Regions from separate parts of the Mesorhizobium sp. B2-4-14 genome, predicted to be linked through region 2. Evidence: riboswitches for the same ligand, from Rfam matches in the RefSeq annotation. Region 2 holds a riboswitch; the other holds the start of a gene.
What was found. Region 2 has a riboswitch for S-adenosylmethionine ahead of FJ938_RS04440 (O-succinylhomoserine sulfhydrylase). Riboswitches for the same ligand answer to the same signal wherever they lie in the genome.

Region 1 (7,299 bases), on a different contig from region 2:
CGGGCCCAAGCCGATCCATTGGCCCTGCCGTTCGCGGACGTCACGGCATTCGATGCCGTGCTGGTCGACGTACGCTGGCCGGGTGCGGCGGCACTTGCCCTTGCGGCGGCGCGCGCTGCCGGCCTCCCGGCAATTCTCGACGCCGATACAGCACCGCTGGCGGTGCTGGAGCAGATGCTGCCGCTGGCTTCGCATATCGTCGCCTCCGAGCCGGCGGCGCGCATCGTCTGCGGGCACGCGCTCGACCCTGAGACCGCCTGCGCCGACTTGGCCTCGCGTACCGATGCTTTTGTCGCCGTCACCGGCGGCGCGGCAGGCACCTGGTGGTTCGACCGCTCGACCCGAACTGTTCGCCATGTCGCGACGCCAAAGGTCAAAGTGGTGGATACACTGGCAGCTGGTGACGTTTTTCACGGTGCCTTTGCGGTGGGACTGGCGGAAGTCATGCCGATAGAGAACGCCCTGCGCTTTGCCAGCGCGGCCGCCGCGCTCAAATGCCAGCGCTTCGGCGGCAGGCTGGGCGCACCGGAGCGAACCGAGACGCTGGCAATGATGGCGGCCCACTGGCCCGCCCAAGCCTGAGAACCTGCTAGGTTTTCGCCGGGTGCTCGACCGCCTGACGCCCGAAGTCGGGCGCGTCGATATCCTGGCCGGCCTCGATGATCGAGCGGCGCACGGCACGGGTTCGGGTGAACAGGTCGAACAGCTTGTCGCCGTCGCCCCAGCGGATCGCCCGCTGCAGGAACGCCAGATCTTCCGAGAACCGCGCCAGCATTTCGAGGATGGCATCCTTGTTGTGAAGGCACACGTCCCGCCACATGGTCGGGTCGGAGGCGGCCAGACGCGTGAAATCGCGAAAGCCGGAGGCGGAATATTTGATCACTTCCGTCTTGGTCACCGATTCCAGATCGTCGGCAGTGCCGACGATGTTGTAGGCGATGATGTGCGGCAAATGCGAGACAATAGCCAGCGTCATGTCATGATGCTGCGGGTCCATCGTGTCGATGTTGGCGCCGCAACGGCGCCAGAATTCCGACAGCCGTTCCAGCGCATCCGCATCGGTGCCCGGCAGGGGCGTGAAGATGCACCAGCGGTTGTCGAACAGATCGGCGAAACCGGCATCCGGCCCGGATTTTTCGGTACCCGCCAACGGATGGCCGGGGATGAAATGGACGCCGTCAGGGATATGCGGCTGCATCTGCGCGATGACGGAGGCCTTGGTCGAGCCGACATCGGTGAGGATCGCACCCGCCTTCAGGGCCGGTGCGATTTCCTGCGCCACCGCGCCGGATGAGCCGACCGGCACCGAGACGATGACCAGATCGGCGTCGCGGACCGCTTCCTTCGCGTCGGTGGTGTAGGAATCGCCGAGGCCCAGTTCCTCGGCCCTCTTGAGCGTGGCCACGCTGCGCGTCGAGATGGCGACATGGCGAGCCAGCCCCTCGCGGCGGATGACGCGGGCCAGCGACGAGCCGATCAGGCCGATGCCGACCAGCGCGATCTTCTCAAACATCGGTGATGTCATGGTGCTCTAGCTTTTCAGAAATGTCGTGAGCGCGGCGACGACGCCGCGATTGGCCTCTTCGGTGCCGACAGTCATGCGCAGCGCGTTGGGGAAGCCGTAGCCGGAAACGCGCCGCAATATATAGCCGCGCGCGGTCAGGTAATCGTCCGCCGCCGCCGCAGAATGCTTCTGGTCGTCCGGGAAATGAATGAGGAGGAAATTGCCGACGCTGGGCGTCACCCGCAGCCCAAGCGCGGTCATCTCTTCGGTCAACCAGGCGAGCCAGGTCTCGTTGTGCGCAACGCTGCGCTCGATATGGGCGCGGTCGCGGATCGCGGCGATGCCGGCCTCGATCGCGGTGGTGTTGACATTGAAGGGACCGCGCACGAGATTGATGGCGTCGACGATGTGCATGGGGCCATACATCCAGCCGATCCGTGCTCCACCCAGGCCGATCTTGGAGAAGGTGCGGGTCATCACCACGTTCTCGGCGCTGCCGACCAGCTCGATGCCGGCTTCATAATCGTTGCGGCGAACATATTCGGCATAGGCCGCGTCGAGCACCAGCAGCACATGCCTTGGCAGGCCGGCATGCAAGCGGCGCACCTCCTGGAACGGCACATAGGTACCGGTCGGGTTGTTGGGATTGGCGAGGAACACGATTTTGGTATGCGGCGTGACCGCGGCCAGCATCGCATCGATGTCGGCGCGCTCGTCGGTTTCCTTGACCACGACCGGCGTGGCGCCGGCCGATTGGATGTAGATCTTGTAGACCATGAACGCGTGTTCGGTGAAAATGGCCTCGTCGCCTGGCGCCAGATAGGTCTGCGCCAGCAGGCCGAGGATCTCGTCGGAGCCGTTGGAACAGATGATGTTCTGGGGGTTGAGCCCATGCACCTCGGCGATCGCCTCGCGCAGCCGCCTCGCGGTGCCGTCCGGATAAATATCGAGCCTGGCGGCCACCTCGCGCGCGGCCTCGATCGCCTTCGGCGACGGACCGAGCGGGTTCTCGTTCGACGACAGCTTGTGGACCTTGGCGACACCGGCGGGTGCGGTACTCTTGCCGGGCACATAGGCATCGATGTCCATGATGCCCGCGCGCGGGGTTGGACGTGCCTGATCCGGTGTCTGGTTCATTTTTTGCAAAATCCGTCGAAATGCCTCCACCCGGAAGCCGCAGCGGAAATACAAGCCATGGGCCGCAATGTCGAGAGGTGGCAGTGGGGCCAGCGGCCGGCATTGACGGCAAGGCGGGCGAGTTCTAGAAGAGCAGCGAACTTCCGTGGTGATTTGGCCGGTCGGCTTGCAGCCACGTTAAACAATTCGCTAAAGGGCCGTTTGCGTGATGTAACCGGCTTGCGAAGGCAATGCCGGTTTTTTGTTGTCCGTGACCGGCCGGACGAACGTATCGGCGGCGGGCGGATCGGCAGCGATTTCCGCAAACGCACGATGCAGCAAGAGAGACGTGATGGCCGCTCAGCGCGCAGGAAAGACCAACAACGAGGCCGATCAGCCGTCGAGCCCGGTGTTGCGTTTCGGGCCCGACAAGCCGCTCAAGCTCGACGCCGGCACGCTGCTGTCGCCGTTCCAGATCGCCTATCAGACCTATGGCAAGCTGAACGATGCCCGCTCCAATGCCATCCTCGTCTGCCACGCGCTGACCGGCGACCAGCATGTCGCCAACACCAATCCGGTGACCGGCAAGCCTGGCTGGTGGGAAGTGCTGATCGGCCCCGGCAAGATCATCGACACCAACCGTTTCTTCGTCATCTGCTCCAACGTCATCGGCGGCTGCCTGGGCTCCACCGGCCCGGCTTCGACCAATCCCGCCACCGGGAAACCCTATGGGCTCGACCTGCCGGTCATCACCATTCGCGACATGGTGCGTGCGCAGCAGATGCTGATCGACCATTTCGGCATCGAGAAACTGTTCTGCGTGCTCGGCGGCTCTATGGGCGGCATGCAGGTGCTGGAATGGGCGTCGAGCTATCCCGAGCGCGTCTTTGCAGCGCTGCCGATCGCCACCGGCGCCCGCCATTCCTCGCAGAACATCGCCTTTCACGAGGTTGGCCGCCAGGCCGTCATGGCCGATCCGGAGTGGCATGGCGGCAAGTATTTCGACTATGGCAAACGCCCGGAAAAGGGGCTGGCGGTGGCGCGCATGGCCGCCCACATCACCTATCTCTCGAAAGCCGCCCTGCACCGAAAATTCGGCCGCAACCTGCAGGACCGCGAAGCGTTGACCTTCGGCTTCGATGCCGACTTCCAGATCGAAAGCTATCTGCGCCACCAGGGCATGACCTTCGTCGATCGCTTCGATGCCAATTCCTATCTCTACATGACCCGGTCGATGGATTATTTCGATATCGCCGCCGACCATGGCGGTAGGCTGGCGGACGCTTTCGCCGGCACCAAGACTCGCTTCTGCCTGGTGTCCTTCACGTCTGACTGGCTGTTTCCGACCGAGGAAAGCCGCTCCATCGTGCATGCGCTCAACGCCGCCGGCGCCTCGGTGTCCTTCGTCGAGATCGAGACCGATCGCGGCCATGACGCCTTCCTGCTCGACGAGCCGGAACTGTTCGCGGCCATCAACGGCTTTATCGGCTCGGCGGCGCGCGCCAGGGGGCTCAATCCATGACTGTCAACGGTACGCAGCGCGTTGACCTCGAGGTCGTCGCAAATCTCATTCCCCCGCAATCGCGGGTGCTCGATGTTGGCTCCGGCGACGGCTCGCTGCTCGAACTCCTGCAGGACACCAAACAGATCGACGGCCGCGGGCTGGAACTGTCGCAGCGTGGTGTCAACGAATGCGTGGCGCGAGGCCTCTCCGTCATCCAGGGCGATGCCGACAAGGATCTCGAATTCTACCCGGACAAGGGTTTTGATTTCGTCGTCCTGTCGCAGACGTTGCAGGCCACCCGTAACCCGAAGCTGGTGCTCGACGAACTGCTCAGGATCGGCAACCGGGCGATCGTCTCCTTCCCCAATTTCGGCCACTGGCGGGTGCGCCTGTCGCTGTTCGTCAAGGGCCGCATGCCGGTGACCAAGGACCTGCCCTATTCCTGGTACGACACGCCCAACATCCATTTCTGCACCATCCGTGACTTCGTCAATCTATGCGAGGAACTCGGCGCGACGGTGGAAAAGGCAACCGCGCTCGACGCCAACGGCCAGAGGATCGGCCTGTCGATGCCCTGGTGGTTCTGGAATTTCTTCGGCCAGCAGGCAATATTTTTGCTGAAACGATAATGGTTGATATCTGGATTTCTTCGTGCTCCTAAGAGGTTGCTTGAATTCTTGACGCTGTAATGGGATCTCTTGGAACGTGCCGCTAAATTCCCTGAGCTATTGCCTGGTCCTGGAAATGGAGAACGCCAGGTCGGTCGATCTCGAAGAGGTCAGCGTCGGGCTGACTGCCTTGGCGCGCGAAATCGGCGCTGTTTCTTCGCTGGGTTTTGCTAGGCCACAGGTCGTTTTCTCCCACGGCGGAGACGATGCGGACACACTTTTGCTGAGAAGCAATATCGCATCCGCGGCATCGCAGCTGGAGCAGGTTGCCGACTTGATCTTCGCCGCATGCCCAGGCCGACGGTACTACGATCTTAAGAACAACGGCATTCCAGCAACCGACAGCGATGTCGTCATTTTTACAGACTCCGATACGGTTGTGGAATCTGGATGGCTCTCGGCCATGCTCGGTCCATTTCAAGATCCAGCGACCGTCGCCGTAAATGGTTACACCTACCTTTACTACGACGACTTCATGTCGCGAACGTTTGCGCTGATCTGGTTTTTCCCAATGGCGCAAAAGGACACGCGTTTTGCTTTGAAACGGGCGATAAACGCCAACAACGTGGCTTTTCGCCGTGACCGGATTTTTCCCGAAAACAATGGTTTCAAGGTTTCCTGTACGCTCCTGATGCGTGCGCTTGAGCGCGACGGCCACAAACTCGTCAGCGCCAATGCACGCGTCTATCATCACCCGCCGCGCGGCTGGCGATTCTTCCGCTGGCGCGCATTGGTGACCGGCCGCGATGCCGACCGGAAATTTAGAGAACTGGGGAGTTCCCATCGTGGCCGCCGGATCGCAAAGTCGCTCAGCCGGTGGCTGACCATGTCGTGGCGTACAGCACGGCGCGTCGTACGGCATGCCCGGCAGACGGGAATGCCGGTCTGGCAAATTCCAATGTCTCTGCTTGTCGGCCTGGCATTCTACAGTTTGGCATTTTGGGGCCAGTTCAGCTTGGCCGTGGGTCTCGTCCATGACGAGATTGAAGTTCTGCCCGACTTTGCGGGTGAATGAATGCATTCACGCCCAAAACCGACGGCACCAAACAGCAACCGCAATCGTTCCTATCCCAGGACATCCGTGGCCCTGTGCGGATGTTCGACGCCGTTGGCGAACACCACGTCGGATTGAGAATTGTTGGTGCGCAGCGACAGTATCGCCTGGTAGGCGGGCGAGTCGTACCAGCCGCGCGCATGTTGCCTGTCGGGAAACTCGATGATGATGAGGTTGCCCGGCCAGTCGTTCTCGACCACCTCCACATCGCCGTCATGCATGAGGAACCGGCCGCCGAAAGGCTCCAGCGTGGCATCGATCCTGTGCAGATACTCGGCGATCTGCGGCCCCATCTTGACTTGGCGCATATGGGCAACAGCATAGGCGGTCATGACATAACTCCCTCTGGTCGAGGCCAGCGACCGGCCTCGCAAGGACCAATCTGCCCCAACATCGACGGCGAAGCGATTACCTCTGACGTCATGGAGAATAGAGGCGATCCGCGACAGGCAGCGACATCTTCGTATCGGCGGTTCGCAAACATGCCGGGCGGCGATGGTGTTGCACTTGAAGCGCTCGGCACGGAATTCATCACTCCTCATGGGTTGAGCCTCGGTGCGATGGGGTGACATGGGCGGCTGGTTTTTGTACCCTTCGAACGAATACGATGAAGGTCACGGAAGGGGACATCCGATCCATTCGACCATCCTGAAGATCGAAGGAACAGACAGGACGCGCATTTTTGCGCTGGAACCGGCTGACGCGGCATGACCGGGAAGATGGAGTGCTCTCCCCTCATCACGGTCATCACGCCGACCCACAACCGGCGCGACACGGTGTTGCGTGCCGTGGAGAGCGTGCTTTCCCAGAGCATGCCGAAGCTTGAGCATATCGTCGTCGACGATAGTTCCACCGATGGCACGGAGGAGGCGCTGGCCCGCATCAGCGATCCGCGGCTGATCTATGTCGGCGCGAAATGGCGAGGCGCCAACGCCGAGGAATGCTGGAATCGAGCGTGCGCGGGCACCGGTGGTGACATTCCTTGATTCCGACGACGTCTACCTGCCGCATCGGCTTGCGCGCACCCTGGCCCGATTCGATGAAGATCCGGCGCTCGAAGTGCTGATCAGCTCATATGTTTCCGTGAAGAGCGGCCGCGCCACCAACTGCGTCAACCCCGAGGCCTTCGTGAGCCCCATGATGCTCGAGCGGACGCTCGTGGCGCAGACGATCTTCCTCGCCGGTTCCGCGATAACCGCCCGCCGCGAGGCCTTGCTGGCAATCGGCGGCTATGACAGCGACATCACCAGGATGCAGGACCGGGAGTTGCTGCTGCGCTTGGCGCGGCGGTGCGGCGCGCAATTGTCCGGGGATATCGACTGGACGAAATACAATTCGCAGAATTCGATTTCGCGCCGTCGCGGCGGCTATGTCGAAGCCTATGCGAACCTGATGGACAAGCATCCGTATATCGCCCACGCCTATCCGCATATCCCGCCCTACATGGTTTCGC
Region 2 (7,299 bases):
CCGGTGAAGGTGGCGGTGAAGGCGTTGTAAGAGTGTGATCTCCCCCCTCGTGGGGGAGATGGCCGGCAGGCCAGAGGGGGGCGCTGTCCCGCCGACCTATCAACTTTATCAAAGTTCAGACTTCGGAAGTCTTCATTTGTGTATCAAAACACGAAGGCAGCGTTCCTTCGCGCCCCCCGCTGCCCTGCCGGCCATCTCCCCCACGAGGGGGGAGATTGGCAGTGCAAACCTCAGCGCGCGGCGCGGAAATGCTTTGAGAGCTTGAGGCCCTGCGCCTGGTAGTTGGAGCCGAGATCGGTGCCGTAGAGCGCCTGCGGCCGCTTCAACATGTGCTCATAGACCAGCCGGCCGACGATCTGGCCATGATCGAGGATGAACGGCACTTCGTGGCTGCGCACTTCGAGCACGGCCCGGCTGCCGGTGCCGCCGGCCGCCGAATGGCCGAAGCCCGGATCGAAGAAGCCGGCATAGTGGACGCGGAACTCGCCGACCAGCGGGTCGAACGGCGTCATCTCGGCGGCGTAGAGCGGCGGCACATGTACCGCTTCCTGGCTGACGAGGATGTAGAACTCATCGGGATCGAGCACCAGTTCGCCGGCGCCGCTCTTGTGGATAGGCTCCCAGAAATCGAGGGCGTCCTGTGCCGCGCGTTTGTCGACGTCGACGAGACCGGTGTGATGCTTGCCGCGATAGCCGACCAACCCGTCACTGTCGCCATTGAGGTCGATCGACAGCGCGATGCCCCCGCCCGAAATGTTCGGCGGTTCGGTGGCGACCAGCATCTCGGCGCGGTGCAATTCATGCAGTTCGGCTTCCGAGAGCAGCGCATTGCCCGTTCGGAAACGGATCTGCGACAGGCGCGAGCCGGTGCGCACGACGATCGGGAAGGTGCGCGGGCTGACTTCCAGATAGAGCGGACCGGTATAGCCGGCGGCGATCTTGTCGAACTCATGCCCTCGGTCGGTCATGACACGGGTGAAGATGTCCAGCCGCCCGGTCGAACTTTTCGGATTGGCCGATGCCGAAATGTCGGCTGGCAATGCCAGGCTTTCGAGCAGCGGCACGATGTAGACGCAGCCGGTTTCCAGCACCGCGCCCTCGGTCAGGTTGATCTCGTGAAGCTGCAGCCGATCGAGCTTTTCCGAAACCTTGTGGCTTGGACCAGGCAGGAAGGAGGCCCGTACCCGCCATGCCTTGTCGCCGAGCCTAAGATCGAGGCTCGCCGGCTGGATCTGATCGGCATCGAGCGCGCGCGGCGACTTCAGCGCGCCGGACTGGAACAGCGCCGAAATGTCCTGATCGGGAAGAATGCCTGTCTGCCGCAAAGTCTAGCTCCGCTCGAAGGCCGGGCGAGGTCTGGTACAACCCTCTTAATGAAGCCGGCAATTGACGCAAGCGTGGCGCGGGTCTAAAGGGTCGTTATCCCGTGGTGATTTGGCCGGTCGGCTTGCAGCCACGTTAAACAAGTCGCTAAAGGACCGTCGGGCCGCAAGGCCGTATGGACCGGTTGCGACTTTCGCGGCCGGTTTTTTTGTGTCTGGAACAAAAGCGATGAGCACCAAGAAGCGCAACTGGAAGCCTCAGACAGCCCTCGTGCATGGCGGGACCCTGCGTTCCGGCTTCGGCGAGACCTCCGAGGCGATGTACCTGACCCAGGGCTATGTCTATGAGACGGCACAGGCCGCCGAAGCCCGTTTCAAGGGCGAGGAACCGGGTTTCATCTATTCGCGCTACGCCAATCCGACCGTCGACATGTTCGAGAAGCGCATGTGCGCGCTGGAAGGCGCCGAGGATGCGCGTGCCACGGCATCCGGCATGGCGGCGGTGACGGCCGCGCTTCTGTGCAGCGTCAAGGCTGGTGATCATATCGTGGCGGCGCGCGCGCTGTTCGGCTCCTGCCGCTGGGTGGTCGAGACGCTGGCGCCGCGCTACGGCATCGAGGCGACGCTGGTCGACGGCACCGAGATCGCCAACTGGGAAAAGGCGGTCAGGCCGAACACCAAGCTGTTCTTCCTGGAAAGCCCGACCAATCCGACGCTGGAAGTGGTCGACATCGCGGCTGTCGCCGGGCTCGCCAATTCGATCGGCGCCCGGCTTGTCGTCGACAATGTCTTCGCCACGCCCTTGCAGCAGAAGCCGCTGCAGCTCGGCGCCCACATCGTCGTTTATTCGGCGACCAAGCACATCGACGGCCAGGGCCGCTGTCTGGGCGGCGTGATCCTGTCGGACAAGGAGTGGATCGACAAGAACCTGCACGACTATTTCCGCCATACCGGCCCCAGCCTGTCGCCCTTCAATGCCTGGACGCTGCTGAAGGGCCTGGAGACGCTGCCGCTGCGCGTGCGCCAACAGACGGAAAGCGCCGGCAAGATCGCCGACTTCCTCGCCGAGCAGCCGCAGATCGCCCGCGTGATCTATCCCGGCCGCGCCGACCACCCGCAGGCGGATATCGTCAAGAAGCAGATGTCGGGCGGCTCGACGCTGATCTGCCTCGACGTCAAGGGCGGCAAGCAGGCGGCTTTCGCCTTGCAGAACGCGCTCGACATCGTGCTGATCTCGAACAATCTCGGCGATGCCAAGAGCCTGATCACGCATCCGGCGACGACCACCCACAAGAACCTGACGGACGAGGCCCGCGCCGAACTCGGCATCGGGCCAGGTACGCTCAGGCTGTCGGTCGGCCTTGAGGATACCGACGACCTTCTGGAAGACATCGCGCAGGCGTTGCAGGCGGCCAAGTAAGGCCTGCCTACGCGGGGCTTCATGCACGGGGCTATCAGGCGCTCGACGGCGTCTCCTCCAGTTCGGTCGCCTTGGTGCCGATGGTCATCGCATTGCCGCGCCAGTCGACGGCGCCGCCGAGCCAGCCACGTGCCCACATCGCCGGCAGGATGAGGTCGCGCACCATGATCGCCGCGACGATGCGCGATGACAGGTACCAGCCCTTGGACCAGGCCAGGGCACATTCCGGAAGGTAGAAGGCCGCCAAAACGGCGATGGCCGTGAGCGGCAGGCTGAAGCCGGCGCTTGCCGCCGCGGCCAGCGCAAGCAGCAGCGGCACCACGGCACCAGTCAGGATTTCAGGCGCGAAGAACAGCGGGAAGGTGACGCGGCGCAGGCGAGCCCAGCGGGCCTGGCGCGACCAGATCTCGCCAAGCGTGCGCCGGCCGAGCGGCTGCTCGAAAGGCGCGGCAACGAGATTGACGCGCAGGCCAAGCCCGTTCACCAGCTTGGTCGCGGCGGCGTCCTCGGCGATCTCGGCGGCCAGCGCGCGAATGCCGCCATTGGCATCCAGCATGGGCTTGTTCCACAGCATGCTCTTGCCCTGGGCAAAGCCTAGCCCAAGCGCCTCGCCGGCATATTGCCAGCGCGCCTGCAGCGTGTTGAGAAAGGCGCATTCGACCTCAGCCCAGAAGCCATCGGGCCGCGAACCGATCGGCGTCGAGCAGACAAGGCCGGTATCCGGCCGCCATGCCGCCATCAAGTGCTGAATGTAGTCCCTCGGCATCAGCACGTTGGAATCGGCAAGAATGACCCAGTTGTGGCGCGCCGCTTCCCAGCCCTTGACGCAATTGTTGAGCTTGGGATTGGCGCTGATCCGATCATCGCCGATCAACAGGCGGGCTGGCACTTTGGGAAAGCGCCCCATGGCGGCACGGATCAGCGTGACCACCGGATCGTCGGCATGGGCGACGCAGAAGATCAGTTCATAGCGCGGCCAGTCGAGCGAGAAGGCGCGCTCCAGTGTCTCGTGCGTGAACGGCTCGACGCCACGCGATGGTACGACAATTGACACCGGCAGCGATTTGCCGGCTGGCGGTGCGATCGTGGTGCGCCGTTTCAGCTGTGAGGTGGCAAGCGCAATGCTGGCGGCATTTGAAAGGATGAGTGCGGTCGAGAGCGAGGCGGCTATGAGAGTGAGTTCCATCGATATCTGGTCACTCCAGAAAGGACGGCCCGCGTGACGGCCGTTTCAACAGGTCGGCAGAGCGCCGAGTCGCCCGTGCGCGCACACCACCATTGTCATGTGTCACTTAAATGACATTCTTTGCCGCCACCTGCCTTTCAGGGTCACGCGCGACAAGACGCGCACGTTGACCTGCTCGCTGGGAGCGCCGAAAGGTACCGGATTGTTTTGGAGCCGCTCATGTACCGCGCCGTCACGCGCAACATCGAAGTGCAGGTCAGGCCGTTCTACCTCGAGGATCGTTCGGACCCTTCGGAGAACCGCTACGTCTGGGGCTATCAGATAACGATCGACAACCAGTCGGACGAGTTCGTGCAGCTTCTGTCGCGCTATTGGCACATCACCGACGGAGCGGGCCGGGTCGAGGAGGTGCGCGGGCCGGGCGTTGTCGGGGACCAGCCCGAACTCAACCCCGGCGACAGCTATCAATACACGTCCGGCTGCCCGCTCTCGACGCCGTCAGGGATCATGGTCGGGCACTACACGATGCGCAACAAACGCGGCGAGACGTTCGACATCGCCATCCCCGCCTTCTCGCTCGACCTGCCGGGGACAAAGCGGACCGTGAATTAGACCTCGGCGATTGGCGAGGTCCGCTGCGATGGCGTCGCTATACGGGGAGAAATCCCCGGCAGGGCAATGAGGGCGGCGGCTCGTGAGAACATACAAGCGCTGAGTGGATCCGCGCGATCACTGCCGAAGGTTGCGCTGCCCTCATCCGCCTGCCGGCACCTTCTTCCCGTGAAAGGGGAGAAGGCCGGTATTTCACTTCGCCGCCGCGAATTCCGCTGGGTCGAAGTCATATTGCTTCGAGCAGAATTCGCAGGCGACATGGATGCCGCCGTCCTCGGTGCTGTCCCTGATCTCCTGCGCGGAGAAGCCCTCGAGGATGCCGCGGATCTTGTCCCTGGAGCATGAGCACTGGTCGGCGACGGGGACGCCGCCGAAGACGCGCACGCCGTGCTCGTGGAACAGCCTGTAAAGCAGCCGCTCGGCGCCGATCGTGGGATCGATCAGTTCCGTCGGTTCGATGGTGCCGAGCAGCGCCAGCAATTCCTGCCAGGAATTGTCCGTGGGATCATGGATCTCCTCGCGCGGATCGCCATCGCCGCCATGCAGGTCCGGGACGCGCATGCGCTCGGACGCCTGCGGCAGGAACTGCGCCAGGATGCCGCCGGCACGCCACTGCTCGCGCGCGCCGCCGACGCCGGGCGTCAGCAGCTTGGCCACGGAGAGCCTGATGTCGGTCGGAATCTGTTCCGACTGGCGGAAATAGGTGCGTGCCGCGTCTTCCAGCGTTTCGCCGTCGAGCTGGACGATGCCCTGATAGCGTTGCGTATGGGCGCCTTGGTCGATGGTCAGCGCCAGCACGCCGCTGCCAAGCAGCGTCTGCTGGGACGTCTCGCCTGCCGCGACCAGTGCCTCGAGCCGATCCGCATCGAAGCGCGCGTAGGCGCGCAGCGCCGAGGGTGTGGAAAAATCCGCCACCAGCATGTCGACCGGCCCGTCGGTGCGGGTCTGCAGGATGAACTTGCCCTCGAATTTGAGCGAGGTGCCGAGCAGCACCGTGAGCACACAGGCTTCCGCGAGCAGGCGGGCAACCGGCTCGGGATAGTCATGGCGGCCGAGGATGGCGTCGAGCATCGGCCCGAGTTGCACCGTGCGGCCGCGTACGTCGAGCGGACCGACCTCGAAAGGCACGACATGGTCGTCGCCAGCGTAGCCGAACTCGCCGAGTTTGGGGTGATGTTCAGTCACTTGATGGGTTTCCAACATGACAAAGCTCCAGGGCGCGGCCATGCGGCCCCGGTGGGCACATGCGTCCAAACGCGCTTGATTTGCGTGATGCGGCGCAGATAGGGATCGCGCCCCCGCGGATCAAGCGCCCAGACCAGCGCCATGACACTTCAAACGTCCAGACACTTCGAGCACCAAGACACTTCAAGCACCAAGACACCAGGCGAGCACGGCCTTCTGGGCATGAAGCCGGTTCTCGGCCTCGTCGAAGACCACCGAATGCGGCCCGTCCATGACCTCGTCGGTAACTTCCTCGCCGCGATGCGCCGGCAGGCAATGCATGAACAGGGCGTCCGGCTTTGCCTTGGCCATCAGCGCCGCATTGACCTGATAGGGCAGGAAGACGTTGTGGCCGCGTGCACGATGCTCCTGGCCCATCGACACCCAGCTGTCGGTGACCACGCAATCCGCCTGGTCGACGGCTTCTTCGGCCGAGCGGGCGAAGCTGATCCTGCCGCCATTGGCCTTTGACCAGTCGACATATCTTTCGAACGGATCGCTGCCCTCGGGCACTGCGATATTCAGATTGAAGCGGAAACGCGCCGACGCTTCGAGCAGCGAATGCAGCACATTGTTGCCGTCGCCGGTCCAGGCGATGGTCTTGCCGGCAACCGGACCGCGATGCTCCTCGAAGGTCATGATATCGGCCATCAGCTGGCAAGGATGGGTGTCGTCGGTCAGGCCGTTGATCACCGGAACAGTGGCATTCTCGGTCAACTCCAGCAGCCGCTCATGCGAGGTGGTGCGGATCATGATGGCATCGACATAGCGCGACAGCACCTTGGCGGTGTCGGCGATGGTCTCGGAACGGCCGAGCTGCATCTCGGTGCCGGTCAGCATGATCGTCTCGCCGCCAAGCTGGCGCATGCCGACATCGAAGGAGACGCGCGTGCGCGTCGACGGCTTGTCGAAGATCATGGCCAGCACCTTGCCTTCGAGCGGCTTCGACCGATCGCCCGCCTTGAGGCGCGCCTTGCGCGCCACCGCATCCGTCAACATGAAGCGCAGGTCGCCTTCGGAAACGGCGGAAAGGTCGGTGAAGTGGCGAACTGACATCAGCAATGGTTCCGGGATTACTTCGCGGCGGCCACGGCAATGGCATCCGCCAGGCCTTTGGCACCAGCGCGGATGCGGTTGAGCGCGTCGTGGATCTCGGCGTCTGTGACGGTAAGCGGCGGCAGCAGGCGGATGACGTTGTCGCCGGCCGGAACCGCCAGCAAATGCTGGTCGCGCAGCGCCATGTTGACCTTGGTGTTGGGCATGGCGCATTTGATGCCGAGCATCAGGCCGGTGCCCCTAATGCCTTCGATGACTTCGGGAAACTCGTCGGCGACCGCGGCAAGTCCCTGCTTCATCAGCAGCGCCTTGCGCTGGACGTCCTCGAGGAAGCCGTCTTCCAGCACGACGTCGAGCACGGCGTTGCCGACCGCCATGGCCAGCGGGTTGCCACCGAAGGTCGTGCCGTGCACGCCAGCGGTCATGCCGACAACCGCCTCGTCGGTGGCAAGGCAGGCACCCATCGGGAAGCCGCCGCC

Region 1: linked by a shared signal. The riboswitch ahead of FJ938_RS04975 (homoserine O-acetyltransferase) and the one ahead of FJ938_RS04440 (O-succinylhomoserine sulfhydrylase) in region 2 are both predicted to bind S-adenosylmethionine.

The regions. Positions count from the first base shown of each region.
Region 1 covers NZ_VFVA01000004.1:44,565-51,863, reverse strand. Annotated here, with positions in the region: gene FJ938_RS04990 (sugar kinase) at 1-582, shown strand, start outside; gene FJ938_RS04985 (prephenate/arogenate dehydrogenase family protein) at 590-1,525, opposite strand; gene hisC (histidinol-phosphate transaminase) at 1,532-2,641, opposite strand; SAM riboswitch at 2,777-2,854, shown strand; gene FJ938_RS04975 (homoserine O-acetyltransferase) at 2,973-4,142, shown strand; gene metW (methionine biosynthesis protein MetW) at 4,139-4,753, shown strand; gene FJ938_RS04965 (glycosyltransferase family 2 protein) at 4,869-5,807, shown strand; gene FJ938_RS04960 (DUF1330 domain-containing protein) at 5,858-6,178, opposite strand; gene FJ938_RS30235 (glycosyltransferase) at 6,554-6,832, shown strand; gene FJ938_RS04955 (glycosyltransferase family 2 protein) at 6,819-7,299, shown strand, end outside.
Region 2 covers NZ_VFVA01000003.1:250,081-257,379, reverse strand. Annotated here, with positions in the region: gene araD1 (AraD1 family protein) at 1-30, shown strand, start outside; gene FJ938_RS04445 (2'-deoxycytidine 5'-triphosphate deaminase) at 231-1,325, opposite strand; SAM riboswitch at 1,417-1,494, shown strand; gene FJ938_RS04440 (O-succinylhomoserine sulfhydrylase) at 1,552-2,742, shown strand; gene FJ938_RS04435 (ceramide glucosyltransferase) at 2,777-3,928, opposite strand; gene apaG (Co2+/Mg2+ efflux protein ApaG) at 4,148-4,540, shown strand; gene FJ938_RS04425 (Hsp33 family molecular chaperone) at 4,733-5,767, opposite strand; gene argF (ornithine carbamoyltransferase) at 5,909-6,820, opposite strand; gene FJ938_RS04415 (aspartate aminotransferase family protein) at 6,838-7,299, opposite strand, start outside.